Regions from separate parts of the Novosphingobium sp. genome, predicted to be linked through region 3. Evidence: riboswitches for the same ligand, from Rfam matches in the RefSeq annotation. Region 3 holds a riboswitch; each other region holds the start of a gene.

Region 1 (5,154 bases), on a different contig from region 3:
CCCCGCCCCGGTCGATATCGCCTGCCAGCACCACCGGCACCTGCGCGGCGCAGGCAAAGCCCATATTGGCGATGTCTCCGGCACGCAGATTGACCTCCGCCGGGCTGCCCGCGCCCTCCACGATCACCAGATCATGGGCAGCTTTCAGGCGATGGAAGCTCTCCAGAACCGGGGCCATCAACTGCGGTTTCAGCGCGGCATACTCCCGCGCCTTTACCGTGGCGATGCGCCGCCCCTGCAACACCACCTGACTGCCGACTTCGCTCTCTGGCTTCAGCAGCACCGGGTTCATATCGGTATGCGGCGATAATCCACACGCGATCGCCTGCAGGGCCTGAGCCCGCCCGATCTCTCCGCCATCGGCGGTGACAGCGGCATTGTTCGACATATTCTGCGGCTTGAAAGGCGCGACACTCAGCCCCCGCCGACGTGCCGCCCGGCACAGCCCCGCCACCAGCAGGGACTTGCCGACATTCGAGCCGGTCCCCTGGATCATCAAGGCTGGCATGGAGGTTTAGAACTCCACCCCGGCCTGCGCCTTGATGCCGCCGCGGAAGGGGTGCTTCACCAAAGTCATCTCGGTGACCAGATCGGCCTGCTCGATCAGTTCGGGCGCGGCATTGCGGCCGGTGAGCACCACATGGGTCATCTCGGGCTTTTCCTCGCGCAGGAAGGTCAGCACCTCCTCCAGCGGGAGATATTCGTAACGCAGGGCGATGTTGATTTCGTCAAGCAGCACCATGCGGATGTTGGGATCGCGGATCAGTTCCTTGGCCTTGTCCCAGCCCTTGCGCGCAGCGGCGATATCGCGGGCTTTGTCCTGCGTTTCCCAGGTAAAACCCTCCCCCATGGCGTGGAACTGGCAGAGATCGGGGAAATTTTGCTCGATCAGACGGCGCTCGCCGGTGTCCCAGGCGCCCTTGATAAACTGCACCACCGCGCTGGGCATGCCATGCGCGATGCAGCGCAGGATCATCCCGAAGCCGGAGGACGACTTGCCCTTGCCCGTGCCGGTATGAACGATCACCAGCCCCTTTTCGCCCTGCTTGCTGGCCATGATCTTGTCGCGAGAGGCCTTTTTCTTGGCCATCTTGGCGTTGTGGCGGTCAAAGTCAGCTTCGGGGGCGGGGGCATCGGCGGTCATGGTACACTCCTGATCGCGGCATTCCTTGACAGCCCCGTCGCAATCCCGCAATCCCCACCGCGTTGGTTCCTTGCGGCGGAGCAATCCACCAAAAGGCGAAGAGGGAATGTGACAGGGCTTTCGTCAAGCCCGAAGCACAGCCGCCCCCGCGACCGTCAACGGATGAGGCAGCTTCGATGCCACTGGCCGCAAGGCACGGGAAGGCGAAGCTGACGCAAGGCGTAACTGCCCCCGATCCGCCAGCCGGGAGACCTGCCAGCACGAGGAAACGGACAGCCGGGGTGCGCTGTGGCCGGTCGATCAGGCGCCGAACGCGGGTTCGGTGCCCGATGGCCTGTGCAGGCGCGCCTCATTGGGGAATTGAAGCGTCGTGGGTCACAACACCGTCCTTTTTGTCTGCACCACCTGCCGCGCGGGCCAGACGCCCGAGGAAGGCGAAACCGTGCCCGGCACCCTGCTGGCGCAGGCGCTGAGCGCCGCCAATGCGGATGGCGACGTGGAAGTGCGCCCCACCGAATGCCTCTCGGCCTGCACCAATGGCTGTTCCATCGCGCTGACAAGGCCCGGCAGTTGGACCTATGTCTACGGCCGCCTGTCCGACGCCGATGTGCCCGACATTCTGGCCGGCGCCAGCGCCTATGCGCAAAGCCCTGACGGCATCGTGCCGTGGCGCCAGCGCCCCACCATCTTCCGCAAGCAATCCATCGCCCGCATTCCCCCGCTGGAGCTTTAAGCCATGTCTCTGGAAAAAATCCCCGTCACCATCGTCACCGGCTTTCTGGGCTCGGGCAAGACCACGCTGATCCGCCATCTGCTGCAGAATCCGGGCGGGCGCCGCCTGGCGGTGCTGGTCAATGAGTTCGGCACGGTGGGCGTCGATGGCGAAATCCTGAAGGCCTGCGCCGACGAGAATTGCCCCGAAAGCGCGATCCTCGAACTGGCCAATGGCTGCATCTGCTGCACCGTGGCCGATGATTTCATCCCCACGGTCGAAAAACTGCTGGCCCTGCCCCAGCGCCCCGATCACATTCTGATCGAGACCTCGGGTCTTGCCCTGCCCAAGCCTCTGCTCAAAGCCTTCGACTGGCCCGCGATCCGCAGCCGCATCACCGTCGATGGGGTGATCGCGCTGGCCGATGCCGAGGCCGTGGCCGCTGGCCGTTTCGCCCCCGATGTGGCGGCGGTCGATGCCCAGCGCGCGGCGGATGACAGCCTCGACCATGAAACCCCGCTCTCGGAAGTCTTTGAGGATCAGCTCGCCTGCGCCGACATCGTTCTGCTGACCAAGGCCGATCTGGTGGACGCCCCAACGCTGGATCAGGCTCGCGCCGTGATCGCCGCCGAGGCGCCGCGCCCACTGCCCATGCTGCCTGTCACCGATGGCGTGATCGATCCCGCCGTCATCCTCGGCCTCAATGCCGCCGCCGAGGACGATCTGGCCGCCCGCCCCAGCCACCACGATGGCGAGGACGAGCATGAGCACGAGGATTTCGACAGCACCATCATCACCCTGCCCGAAGTCGGCGATCCCGAAGCGCTGGTCGCCGCCGTGCAGCGTCTGGCGCGCGAGCAGTCCATCCTGCGCGTAAAGGGCTTCGTGGCGGTGCAGGGCAAGCCGATGCGCCTGCTGCTTCAGGCGGTGGGCGAGCGTGTGCGTCATCAGTACGACCAGCCCTGGGGCCAGCGCCCGCGCGTGACGCAACTGGTGGTCATCGCCGAGCACGATCACCTCGACACCGCCGCCGTCCGCGCGGTGCTGGACACAGTTCTGGCCCCGGCGTAACCCTTCCGCGATGCATGTCATCTTCCGCGAGAGCCGTGGGCTGGAGGAAACCGAGGTCGCGACCGACCTCGGCCAGAGCCCCGCGCCGCTGATCGTCCTGTCCTTTTCGGACAGCGATCTGGGGGCTTTCGCGGCCGGATGGCATGCGGGGCGCGATCATTTGCCTGAACTGCGTCTGGCCAATCTGGCAGCGCTGAAACATCCGCTCTCCGTCGATACCTATATCGAGCGCACTGTCTCGGGCGCCAAGGCGGTGCTGGTGCGGTTGATCGGCGGCGCGGGCTACTGGCCCTATGGCCTCGCGCAACTGAGCGATCTGGCACGGCGCGAGGGGCTTGCCCTTGCCGTGCTGCCTGCTGACGGGCGCCCCGACCCCGCGCTGGAGGCGGCCTCCACCCTGCCCCCAACAGTGCTGCGCCAGCTTGCCGATCTGTGCGACACAGGCGGCGCCATGGCGGCTCAGGCAGCGCTGGCCGAACTGGCACGCGCCGCCGGCCTGCCCGCACCAACGCCGGAAGGCGCCACCACCATTCCAGACTGCGGCTGGTATCAGCCCGGTTTTGGCGTGGTCGATGCGCCCATCGCGGGCGAGGCCCCGCTGGTGGTCGTCAGCTTCTATCGTGCCTATCTCACCAGCGGCGACACAGGGCCCATCGATGCCCTGATCACGGCGCTGACCAAACGCGGCTTTCGCGCGGCGGGGTTGTTCGCGCCCTCGTTGAAGGCTCCGGGCGCTCCGGCATGGATCAGGACCACGTTCAGCCACCACACACCCGCCGCCATCGTCAATGCCACCGCCTTTTCCGGGCGTGACGACAACGGTGCCTCGCCACTCGACGGGCCTGGATGCCCGGTGTTTCAAGTGGCGCTCTCCACCGCCGATGAAACGGCTTGGGCTGGTGCCGAACGTGGCTTGTCTCCAGCCGATCTGGCCATGCATGTCGTCCTGCCCGAGGTTGACGGACGGCTGCTGGCGGGCGTCGCCAGCTTCAAGACGGCGGAGGTGGTCGATCCCGATCTGCAATGCGCCCGCACGCTGCACCGCCCCCATCCCGAACGGATCGAGGCCATCGCTGACAAGGTGGGCGCATGGCATGCTCTGGCCGTCACCCCGGCGCGGGATCGGCGGGTGGCGCTGATCCTCTCCACCTATCCGGGCCGGGCCGACCAGATGGCGCATGCCGTGGGTCTGGATGCCTTGGCCAGCGCCGAAGCGATGCTGGCAACGCTGGCCGCGGCCGGATACCACACCACAGCCGAACCACTCGCCGCCGCATTGCAAGGCCATACCATCGCCTGGCCGCTCTCGGCCTATCGGGAGGCGCTGTCCGCCCTGCCCGACAGCCTGCGCGCGGATCTGGAGCAGGCATGGGACCAGCCCGAAAACGACCCCGCCTTTGCCGAGGGCGCTTTCCACTTCGCCGCCGTGGCGCGCGGCCATGCCTTCATCGCCCTGCAACCCGAACGCGGCGATGCGGCCCGGCGCGATGACGACTATCACGATGTCTCGCGCATCCCGCGCCATGGCTATGTCGCATTTTATCTGTGGCTGCGCGCTCAGGGCGTGCATGCGCTGGTCCATATTGGCGCGCATGGCACGCTTGAGTGGCTGCCCGGCAAGGCCGTCGCCCTGTCGGAGCGCTGCTGGCCCGAAGCGCTGATCGGCCCGCTGCCGGTGATCTATCCCTTTATCGTGAACGATCCGGGCGAGGCTGCCCAAGCCAAACGCCGCATCGGCGCGCTGACGCTGGGCCATATCCCCCCAGCGATGGTGGCCAGCGCAGTGCCCGAAGGCCTGCTGCGCCTCGAACGCCTGCTCGACGAATATTCGACCGCCGAAGGGCTTGATCCCGCCCGCCGCGACCGGCTGATCACTCAGATCCGCGATGAAGCGCAGGCCAGCGGCGTCACCCAAGACCTCGGTCTGCCGCAGGACGCCAGCGCCGCAGAGGCCATGGTGCGGATCGACCGCTTCGTCTGCGACATCAAGGAAAGCCAGTTCGGCGACGGGCTCCATATCTATGGCACCGCCCCCGGCGAAACCGAAGGCCTGCTCACCGCGCTGGATGGGCGGCGCGTGCCCCCCGGTCCCTCCGGCTCACCGGCGAGGGGGCGGAGCGATGTGCTGCCGACCGGGCGCAACCTGTTCAGCGTCGATCCGCGCGCCGTACCCAGCCGCATGGCTCATGCCCAGGGCGTGAAGCTGGCCGAGGAACTACTGCGCCGC
Region 2 (5,154 bases), on a different contig from region 3:
CCCTTGGCGACCATCTGCTGCAGTTGAGGCAGATCGCTGGGCAGCGGCGGCGCGCCGGTCAGCAGCCGCAGCGGCAGGCGGATCAGCACCAGCACAAGGATCGCGATCCCCACCGGGCGGTGCAGCGCCAGCAGCATGGGATAGAGCGGCCCGGCGGTGGAGACCATGCCGACGCCGATGAACATCATCGCCAGCACCATCAGCGCCATCAGCCAGTGAAGCGCGCGCAGCAACGGGTGGAAGTCCTGAGGATGACGGCTCATTGACCCTTCTCCTTCAGCATGTCTTGTCCGGCGGCGCTGGTCCGCGGCCCCTCGCCCGCGCGGCGGGTGAAGGAGGTGGAATAGGTCTTCGACCGCGCGCCCAGCAAAGGATCGTCAGAGGGCGCGATGCCCGATGGCAGGATGGTGGGGTCGAAGTTGAGATCGCGGCAGGCGCCCTGTTCCTCGCTCTGCACGGCACTCAGGGTCAGCACCCCGGCCTCCACGCTGCGATGCGGGCCGGTCCATTCCACGGTGGCCTTGTCGGTGACATCGCCGGGGTTGGCGACCACCAGTTTGAGATGCCAGCGCGAGGGGCCCTTGGCGGTGCGCGCGATCATCTCCTTGAACAGGGCGTCGCGCGGCAGGTCCGCCAGCTTGGCCTTGTCGAGGCCGGTCAGCGGCGCCTCGGGCTCGAACTGCCAGCGCACGAAGCGGGTGACGCCCTTGGCATCGGTGAAGCGGAAGGCGTTGATGCTGTAATAGGTGGCATTGGCAAAGCTGTCGGGCAGCACCGCCTTGGCCATATAGGCCAGGAAGGCGGGCACCTCGGGATGGCTGACCATAAAGGGTTTGACCAGGGCCGGGTCGGGCTTGCCGGTCTTGGGATCGGGCGTGGTGGCGCGCTGCAGGCCCACGAAGCTGGGCACATCGGCCACCGGGAAGATCGGCGTATGGTCCATCGCCATGCGCCATTCCTGCCCGTCTGGGCTGCGCATCACCAGCGCCATCGAGTGGAAGACATTGCGCCCGTCACTGGCCAGCGGATTGCCCCCGCCCAGCGAGAAGCGCCCGGTCACCGGATAGCTGCCGGCACGCAAACTCGACGCGGTCGTCAGATCTTCCCCAGCGCCGCTCGCCTGGAACGAGCCGCTGAAACACAGCCCCTTGGCATGGGCGCGGCGATAGCCGGGGAAGACCCCGCCATTGGCTTCCAGCGCATTGGCCACCTCGCCGCCGCTGATGCGGTGCGGGCCGATCCAGCCGGCGGCCCAGCCCAGTCCTCCGGCCAGCACGAGAACAGTGGCGCCGATCAGCGCGGCGGGAACAAGAGGATTGCGTGTTGGCGGCATGGAGACATCCTGTCGGCAAGGCTTGGCGTGGAAGGCTTGAACATATCGGACGTATGAGAGGACCTCATATATCCGTTTCTTATACGAAGCCATCACCCAAAAGGATGCGTTCTCTTGTCAGCCCTGATGGTTGGGCTTGTCGAAGAGAGGGATTTATTCCTCTTCCTCACCGCCTTTTCGCCGGTCCTGTCCGGGCAGGATGTTGTCGTGAAAGGCCGGTGACAGGCGCCGCTCCATCAGGCGGCAGGCCTCGGCATGCAGCAGCAAGGCGCGCGAGATCGCCTGCAGCAGATCGATGTGCAGCGCCCGCCTGCCGATGCACAGATCGTCGATCTCCGCCTCGCTGAGCCCCAGGGTCCGCGCCGCCGCATGCGGACCGCCCAGCAGCTCGACCGCCAGGGCAAATCGTTCGATCTGTTCGACCGGAAGCATGGACCATCATCCCCTGCGGCCTGTTATGGCCTGCTTGTGCCATGCCCCCATTCATGCCGTCTGTCACCGGCAATTCAAACTTGCATCAGGGCATGAATTCTGATGTTAAGCGCCCGTGATGACGACAGGACAACCTGTCGCGTCCCAACCCGCATCGGTGCCCGCAAGGGCTTAATAGGGAACAAGGTGAGGATCATCCGATCCGAAACCGGGCTGTCCCTGCAACTGTGAGCGGCGAGTGCGATGCACGCGGCATCCTGCCAAAGGCGCGGGATGCGGCCACTGGGCCAGACGCAAAATCATGCGGGGCTCGGGAAGGCTTGTGCACCGCGCGACGACCCGCGAGCCAGGAGACCTGCCGCTGCGTGTCGCTCTTGCCCGGTCCAGGGGATGGCCAAGGCACGGATATCCGTCTGAGCGACGATCAGCATGGCCGGGGGCCATGGACGCCGCAGCGAGCGGGCCACAGCGCCTGCCCGCCTCGTTTCGGCGCGGGACTGACCGTGCCGGATCGGCGCGGGCCAGACCTTGCCCCCTGCCCGTCGCCCGGCGCCGGAGATTGATGATGAAGAGACCGTCAGGCCCCGTCCGTAACCCTGGGTGAAACAGGGTGTAACACCGCGCCAACCGTAAAGAACTTGTCCGCCGCGGCGGCAGTTCGCAGGCCCGGCGAGGCCGCACCGGCATCGCACCCGGCACGCATCACGATATCGATAAAAGAAACAGGGGGATCACCCATATGACACGCAACCTTCGCAAGAGGCCGCAGACGGCCCTGCGCCCGATCTGGCTGGCCGCCAGCATGCTGGCGCCGCTCGGCAGCGCTCAGGCCCAGACCGCCGCAGAGGCCGACAACATCCTGGTCATCGGCCAGCAGAGCCAGACGCTCACCCGGCCCGACGCCACCGGCAGCCGCCTCAACCTTACCCCGCTCGAGACCCCCGCCTCGATCGCCAGCATCGATGGCGAGGCGATCCGCGCGCGCGGCGACATGTCCATCGCCGAGGCCGAGGCGCGCGCGCCCGGCTTCTTCAATGTCGGCAACCCCGGCAATGGCGGCACGGCGCTGGCGGCGCGCGGCTTTGCCGGCCAAGGCTCGATCCTGCAACTGATCGACGGGGTGCGTCTGTTCCCGGCGGCGGGCACCATCACCTTCCCCACCGACCCGTGGATGGCCGAGCGCATCGATATCCTCAGCGGCCCGGCCTCGGTGCTTTATGGGCAGGGATCGCTGGGCGGCGCGGTCAATGTGATCATGCGCAAACCCAACACCCAGCGCACCGAGTTCGAGAGCGAGATCGGCTATGGCTCGCAAAACACCTTCCATGCCGCCGCCGGGCTTGGCGGGCCGATCGGTGAGCGGCTCTCCTACCGTGTCGATGCCAGCTATCGTCGTTCGGACGGCTATGTCGATCGCGGGCATTCGGACAGTCTGGCGCTGTCGGGCACCTTGCGCTGGGCCACCACCGACAGACTGACCTTCACCCTGCGAGAGGATTACGGCGACCAGCATCCGATGAAATACACCGGCACGCCGCTGGTGAACGGCAGGCTGGATCTGGGGCTGCGCCATCAGAACTACAATGTGGGCGACGCGCATATACGTTACCGCGACAACCGCACCACCTTGCAGACCGACTGGACGCCGTCAGACAGCATCAGCCTCACCAATCTGGGCTATGTGCTGACCAGCAAACGCCAGTGGCGCGATCTGGAAAGCTATTGCTGGGTGGGGGCTAATGGCAATTGCCACAATGGCTACAACTATAGCCCCGCGACGCCCGGCAACATCTATCGCACCGACAATTTCGGCATCGGCCATGACCAGACCCAGTGGGGCGATCAGGGCAGCGCCACGTTCAAGATCCCGCTGTCGGGCAACATCAGCACCGATCTGGTGGTGGGCTTTGATGTCAACAGCATCGCGCTCACCTATTCGAACGATTTCGGATCGGACGTGCAGGAAGACAGCGTGACGCCCACCGGTTTCAACCCCGGCCTGTTCTACGACACGCAGGGGATTGCTCCACGCTATCGCACCCAGACGACCGAATATGCCTTCTTCGCGGAAGACCGGCTGAAGTTCGGAGACAAGTTCTCGCTCATCACCGGCATCCGGCATGAGAATGACGAGATCAAGCGCTGGACCCGGACCTATCCCACCGGCAATGGCGGCGTGGATGCGTTTGTGTTCGACAAGAAACTGACCAACACCACCTGGCGCGTGGGCGGCGTCTATCAGCCGGTGCCGACCGTGTCGCTCTATGCGCAATACAGCACGGGCACCGATCCGCTCGGCACGCTGACGACCTATTCCTCCGCCCAGACCCAGTTCAGCAATGCCACCGGCAATCAGGTGGAAGTGGGCGCCAAGGGCAGCTTCTGGGGCGGGCGCGGCACGGCGACGCTGGCGGCCTATCGCATCGTGAAGAAAGGCCTGCTCTATCAGCAGACGCTCTCCAGCCCGATCCAGCAGGTGGGGCAGCAATCGTCGAAGGGGATCGAGGCTTGGGTGTCGCTCAATCTGCCCGCCGGTTTCGGGATCGACGCCAATGGCACGGTGCTAAAGGCGCGCTATGACGACTTCTTCTCCGGCGGGGTCAGCTTTACCGGCAAGGCGCCGCCCAATGTGCCGCAACAGGCCGCCAATCTGTGGCTGCGCTGGGATGCGACCAAGCAGATCCGCGCTCAGGCGGGGCTGCGCTATGTCGGGCACACCTACTCGGATACCGCCAACACCTTCCGCGTGCCGGCCTATGCGGTGGTGGATGCGGGGCTGGCCTATGCCGTGAACCGGCATGCCTCGGTGGATGTCCATATCTACAACCTGCTGGACAAGGCCTACGCCCAGACCACCTACAATGACGAGCAGTGGATTCTGGGCCGCCCGCGCTCGGTCGACGTCTCGCTGCGCACCAAGTTCTGAGGGTCTGAACCATGGCATGGCAGCATCAGGCCAAACGCTGGCTTTACCTGACCCACCGCTGGGTGGGCATTGTCACCTGCCTGCTGTTTGCCATGTGGTTCGCCTCGGGGCTGGTGATGATCTATGTGCCCTATCCCTCGCTCTCGCCCGCCCAAAAGCTGGCGGGAGCGCAGGCGATCGACTGGCGGGCGGTGAATGTGCCGCCACCCGTTTCCCCCGACACACGCGCCCTGACGCTGGAGATGCGCGATGGCCAGCCGGTGTGGCGCTTGGAACCATGGGGGGCGCCCACAATCACCCTGCCCGCGCATGGCGGCGCCGTGCTGCCCCCGGTGGATGCGGCTGTAGCAAGGCGGGTCGCGCAGGGTTTCAGCCATACAACGGTGCGCGATGTCAAACAGATCACCCGCGACCAATGGACCGTCGCGGGCGGCTTCGACCGCCACCGCCCCTTGTGGAAGGT
Region 3 (5,154 bases):
CTGATGGTGTCGATCTGGCCGTCGATCGGCAATGATACGGCATTGGCCCATGAACTCGATGCGCAAGGGCTGCGCTTTGCCCCGCTGCACTGGATTTCCAAACATGCCCGCGTCTATGACGCCTACAGCCCGCTGGGCCGACAGATCTACTTCAAGCACATCAAGTCCGGCCTGCTGGACAAAGGCGTCGATGCGCTATGGATGGACGGCACCGAGGTGGAGGTGAGCAGCGCGATGTGGGACGCGCAGGACAACATCCGCGACACCAAGGCGTTGGGCAGGAACGCGCTGGGCGATTTCACGCGTTATTTGAACCCCTATTCGCTGCTGACCACGCAAGGCACCTATGATGGCGAACGCGCCACCTCCAACCGGCGGGTCTTCACGCTCACCCGCTCGGCCTGGGCCGGGGCGCAGCGCACCGCCGCCGCCTCGTGGAGCGGGGACATTTATGCCAGCTGGAAGGTCTTCAAGCAGCAGATCGCGGGTGGTGTCGATGTGACCGTGACGGGCAATCCCTATTGGACCCAGGACACCGGCGGCTTTTTCGTGTCGGAGTTTCCCGGTGGCGAGCAGAACCCGGCCTGGCGGGAGCTGTTCGCGCGCTGGCTGCAATATGCCGCCTTCAACCCGCTGATGCGCATCCATGGCACCGATGTCGAGCGTGAGCCCTATCGCTTCAAAACGCTTGATCCGCAGGTCTATGCCTCGCTGCTGGGCAGCGTCAATCTGCGCTATCGCCTGCTGCCCTACACCTATGGGCTGAGTTGGAAGGTGACCTCCGCGGGCTACACGCTGATGCGCCCCCTGATGATGGATTTCCCCGAGGATCGCGCCACCGATACCATCGATGACAGCTTCATGTTCGGCCCCTCGTTTCTGGTCCATCCTGTCACCCGGCCGATGTATCATCGGCAGGCCCCTCCGGCGGTGACGATACCAGCGAATGCCCTGCGCACACCCGATGGGCAGCCCGGGCTGGCCCTTCAGTATTTTGCGGGCCAATCCTTCGAGAAACCGGTCAGCACCATGATCGACACCAAAATCGACCATATGTGGCCTGCGCCGCCGCTGGCCGACATGCCGGCAGGCCTGGCCAGCCTCGATCACTTTTCAGCGCGCTGGACAGGCATGCTCACCGCTCCTGAAGATGGCACCTATGAGATCGGCGTCGAGGGTGACGATGGCTATCGCCTGATGCTGGCCGGCAAGACCGTGGTCGACGAATGGAAATCGGGCGAGGCCCGCTATCGCGGCGCCGAGGTCGCGCTCCGGAAGGGGCAGACCATCCCCATCGCCATCGAGTATTATCAGGGCGATGGCGCGCGCAAGTTGCGTTTGGCGTGGCGTCTGCCGAGCGAGCGCGAGGCTGCCGCCAGATTGGCGCAGGCCGCGCAGGATCTTTCCGTTACCACTTATCTGCCTCAGGGCGCCGGATGGTATGATTTCTGGACGAACGAGCATTACGCCGGTGGCCAGCGTGTCACGCGGCAGGCTCCCCTCGATATTCTGCCGCTTTATGTGCGGGCCGGATCGATCGTGCCCATGGGGCCGGTGCAGCATTATGCGACCGAATTGCCCAAGGCGCCCTATGAAATCCGCATCTATTCCGGCGCCGACGCGCGTTTCACCATCTATGAGGACGACAACGAGACATACGACTATGAAAAGGGCCAATATGCCACCTATGATCTGGTGTGGAACGACCGTGCCCGCAGTCTGACCATCAGTGGGCGCAAGGGCTCTTTCCCCCGCCTTGTCCAGCAGCGGCGGCTCGATCTGGTGCTGATGACCCCGCGCAACGCCACTGGTGCAGCGCCGGCCGTGGCCAAGAGGATGGTGAACTATACCGGGGCGGCCACCACCGTGTCGTTTGGTCGGTAAGGAGGCGATGAAGGGAATTAAGCTGAACAGTACATTCTTGCGGGGCGCTCACAGATGGTTGTCCGGAGCGGCAGGTTTCAAACTTCGTCCTTTCTGCTGCCGACCTTCGTTCATTTTCAATTCCTGACACATTGCGCTTGACCCTTGGCGCCCCCGCGCTTCACATTTCCGCTGTCGAAGGTTCTCCAGTCGTTTCGGCGCGCTGGAGCGAAGATCGGAAGCCGGTGCGATGCCGGCGCTGCCCCCGCAACTGTAAGCGGCGAGCGGGCGATCCACGCATGCCACTGGTGGGCGCAACCACCGGGAAGGCCGGATCGTCCGCATTGACCCGCGAGCCAGGAGACCTGCCCGCGACGCCATAACGTTCCTCCGGCGGGGTGTCCGGGCGATCGCTCTCGTGCCATGCCGGGTGACCGGCGTGGCCGCTTGCGTTCGTCTGTCTCTGCCTTTGAAACAGGTGAAGACGATGACAAGAGCAACAGTCCAGACAATAACAAATGCGACCAGCATCCAACTGATTGACATGGTGTTCCCCACGGACACCAACCACCATGGTACGCTCTTTGGCGGCGTGGCGCTGGCGCATATGGACAAGGTCGCGTTTCTGGCGGCGACGCGCCATGGGCGTGTGCCTTTCGTAACCGCGCGCAGCGAGCAGATTGATTTCGAGGCACCGGCGAGCGCGGGCGAGATGGTTGAGGCGACCGGGCGCGTCGTGCGGGTCGGTAACAGTTCGCTTGATGTCGAGGTTGAGCTGGTCGCGGAGGCGACGGTCAGCGGAGAGAGGCGGCGTTGCACGCGTGGTCGCTTCACCATGGTGGCCGTCAAAGGCCCTGATGTTCGCCTGCCGCTTCCTCCATTTTATGCCGGTCAGCAGGTCGAAGAGGATGGTGTCCTGCGGATGGCGGAAATCATCTTTCCCGAGCAAACCAACCACTATGGCACGTTTTATGGTGGCGACGGGCTCAAGATGCTGGGCAAGGCCGCGTTTATCGCGGCGACGCGGCATACGCGGCGGAATATCGTTATGGCCTCGTCAGAGCGGGTCGATTTCCGCTCCGCGGTCGGGCTGGGCGATATGGTGGAACTGGTCTCGCGCATTGTGCGGACCGGGTGCAGTTCCGTCACTGTGGAAGTCGAGTTGTGGTCGGAGAGGCTGCTGACAGGGCAGCGCCGTCATGCTGCAACGGCGCGCTTCGTGATGGTGGCGGTCGATGAGCAAGGGCGCCCTACGCCGATCCTGTCCGCGCTGGAGGTTTAAAGCATGTAGCGATGGGGCGCTCCGTTCTAGTTCACCCTGACGGGAGGCAGGCAATATCGGCCTGCCTCCCGTCAGGGAGCTGCTTTGCCACACCAGATGTTCCGCAAACGGGTTTGGCAGAGAAGAGCGTTCTAACTGGCTGCTAGGCCGAGAGTTCTTTGCGCACGATCTCCGCGCCCGCACTCAAGGCATTCAGCTTGCCGCTGGCGACCTGACGAGGCAGGGGAGCCATGCCGCAGTTGGTCGACGGGTAGAGTTTGTCGGCATCGACAAACTGCAGCGCTTTGCGCAGCGTAGCGGCCACTTCTTCCGGCGTCTCAACGGTATGATTCGCCACATCAATGGCGCCAACCATCACTTTCTTGCCGCGAATCAGTTCAAGCAGATCCATCGGGACGTGCGAGTTATGGCACTCCAGCGAGATAATATCGATGGTGGACGTTTGCAGCTTGGGGAACGCCTCTTCATATTGCCGCCACTCCGAGCCCAGCGTCTTCTTCCAGTCGGTGTTGGCCTTGATGCCGTAGCCATAGCAGATATGCACCGCCGTTTCGCACTTCAGCCCCTCAACGGCCCTCTCCAGGGCGGCGATGCCCCAGTCATTCACCTCGTCAAAGAACACGTTAAATGCGGGCTCATCAAACTGGATAATGTCGACGCCGGCGGCCTCGAGCTCTTTGGCTTCCTGGTTGAGGATCTTGGCGAATTCCCAGGCCAGCTTTTCGCGGCTTTTATAGTGGTCATCATAGAGCGTGTCGATCATGGTCATCGGCCCCGGCAGGGCCCATTTGATCGGCTGCTTGGTCAGCTGGCGTAAAAATTTGGCGTCTTCAACGAAAACGGGCTTTTGGCGCGCGACCGCCCCCACGACGGTTGGCACGCTCGCCTCATAGCGATTGCGAATTTTAACCACTTCGCGTTTCTCGAAATCGACGCCGCTGAGGTGCTCGATAAACGTCGTGACGAAGTGCTGGCGCGTTTGCTCGCCATCGCTGACGATATCGATGCCGGCCTGTTGTTGCTCTGCCAGCGACAAACGCAAGGCGTCCTGTTTCCCTTCGATTAATTCTTCATTCTGCAATTTCCAGGGCGACCACAGGGTTTCCGGTTGGGCCAGCCAGGAAGGTTTAGGCAAGCTGCCGGCGGTCGACGTAGGGAGCAATATTTTCATAATAGATGACCTGTATTTGAGTGAATCAAAGCGCGTAGTGAGCAGACCATTGCTCAAGAATGGGCTTGTAGGGCTTGATAAATTGCTCTTCCGTAAATTTCCCCTGCTCAATCGCTAACTGGCTACGCTCTTCGCGATCGTAAACAATCTTGGTTAATGAATGATCCTGGTTATTCAGGCTTGGCTGATAGTATTGCCCCGCCGCCGAGTTGGCGTTGTAAATTTCAGGTCGATAGATTTTCTGGAAGGTCTCCATCGTGCTGATGGTGCCGATCAGTTCCAGATCGGTGTAATCGCTCAGCAAATCCCCGGGGAAATAAAACGCCAGGGGCGCAACGCTATTTTTCGGCATGAAGTAGCGCACCTGCAGGCCCATTTTTTTAAAATACCGGTCGGTCAGCGAAGCGCCGTCTTGCCGATATTCGTCGCCCAACACCGGATGTTGATTGCCCGTCCGATGATAGGTGTCTTTGCTGGACACGCTGAGGCAGATCACCGGCGGTTTGCTGAAATTCTCATGGTATGCGTTTGAATTGACGAAGTGCTTAAAGATATTGCCGTGCAAATCGCCGAAATCATCCGGAATGTTGAATTCCGCCGTGTTTTTATTGTGCGCCGGCAGCAAGACGCTAAAGTCGTAATCGCGCACGTAAGACGAGAAGTTATTCCCGACGATGCCCTCAAGACGCTTTTGCGTTTTTTTATCAATGATGTTGGTTTTCAGGATTTCAATCACCGGGAAGCTGGCCCCCTGATCTTCAACGCGCATCTCAACCGAAATGATTTCAAGCTCAACCGAATAGCGGTCGGCCTTGGGGTTATCCCAATGCGCCAACGA

Evidence for each region. Region 3 has a riboswitch for cobalamin ahead of ABDW49_RS23015 (hotdog domain-containing protein). Riboswitches for the same ligand answer to the same signal wherever they lie in the genome.
Region 1: linked by a shared signal. The riboswitch ahead of ABDW49_RS09605 (DUF1636 domain-containing protein) and the one ahead of ABDW49_RS23015 (hotdog domain-containing protein) in region 3 are both predicted to bind cobalamin.
Region 2: linked by a shared signal. The riboswitch ahead of ABDW49_RS15305 (TonB-dependent receptor) and the one ahead of ABDW49_RS23015 (hotdog domain-containing protein) in region 3 are both predicted to bind cobalamin.

Annotation. Positions count from the first base shown of each region.
Region 1 covers NZ_JBCNLP010000001.1:2,060,062-2,065,215, reverse strand. The annotation lists gene ABDW49_RS09615 (cobyric acid synthase) at 1-508, opposite strand, end outside; gene cobO (cob(I)yrinic acid a,c-diamide adenosyltransferase) at 515-1,144, opposite strand; cobalamin riboswitch at 1,191-1,419, shown strand; gene ABDW49_RS09605 (DUF1636 domain-containing protein) at 1,515-1,877, shown strand; gene cobW (cobalamin biosynthesis protein CobW) at 1,881-2,927, shown strand; gene cobN (cobaltochelatase subunit CobN) at 2,938-5,154, shown strand, end outside.
Region 2 covers NZ_JBCNLP010000001.1:3,334,846-3,339,999, forward strand. The annotation lists gene ABDW49_RS15290 (cytochrome b) at 1-263, opposite strand, end outside; gene ABDW49_RS15295 (catalase family peroxidase) at 260-1,333, opposite strand; gene ABDW49_RS15300 (hypothetical protein) at 1,487-1,765, opposite strand; cobalamin riboswitch at 1,904-2,143, shown strand; gene ABDW49_RS15305 (TonB-dependent receptor) at 2,505-4,691, shown strand; gene ABDW49_RS15310 (hypothetical protein) at 4,703-5,154, shown strand, end outside.
Region 3 covers NZ_JBCNLP010000006.1:681,476-686,629, forward strand. The annotation lists gene ABDW49_RS23010 (TIM-barrel domain-containing protein) at 1-1,884, shown strand, start outside; cobalamin riboswitch at 2,046-2,251, shown strand; gene ABDW49_RS23015 (hotdog domain-containing protein) at 2,294-3,145, shown strand; gene ABDW49_RS23020 (methionine synthase) at 3,288-4,316, opposite strand; gene ABDW49_RS23025 (DUF1852 domain-containing protein) at 4,342-5,154, opposite strand, start outside.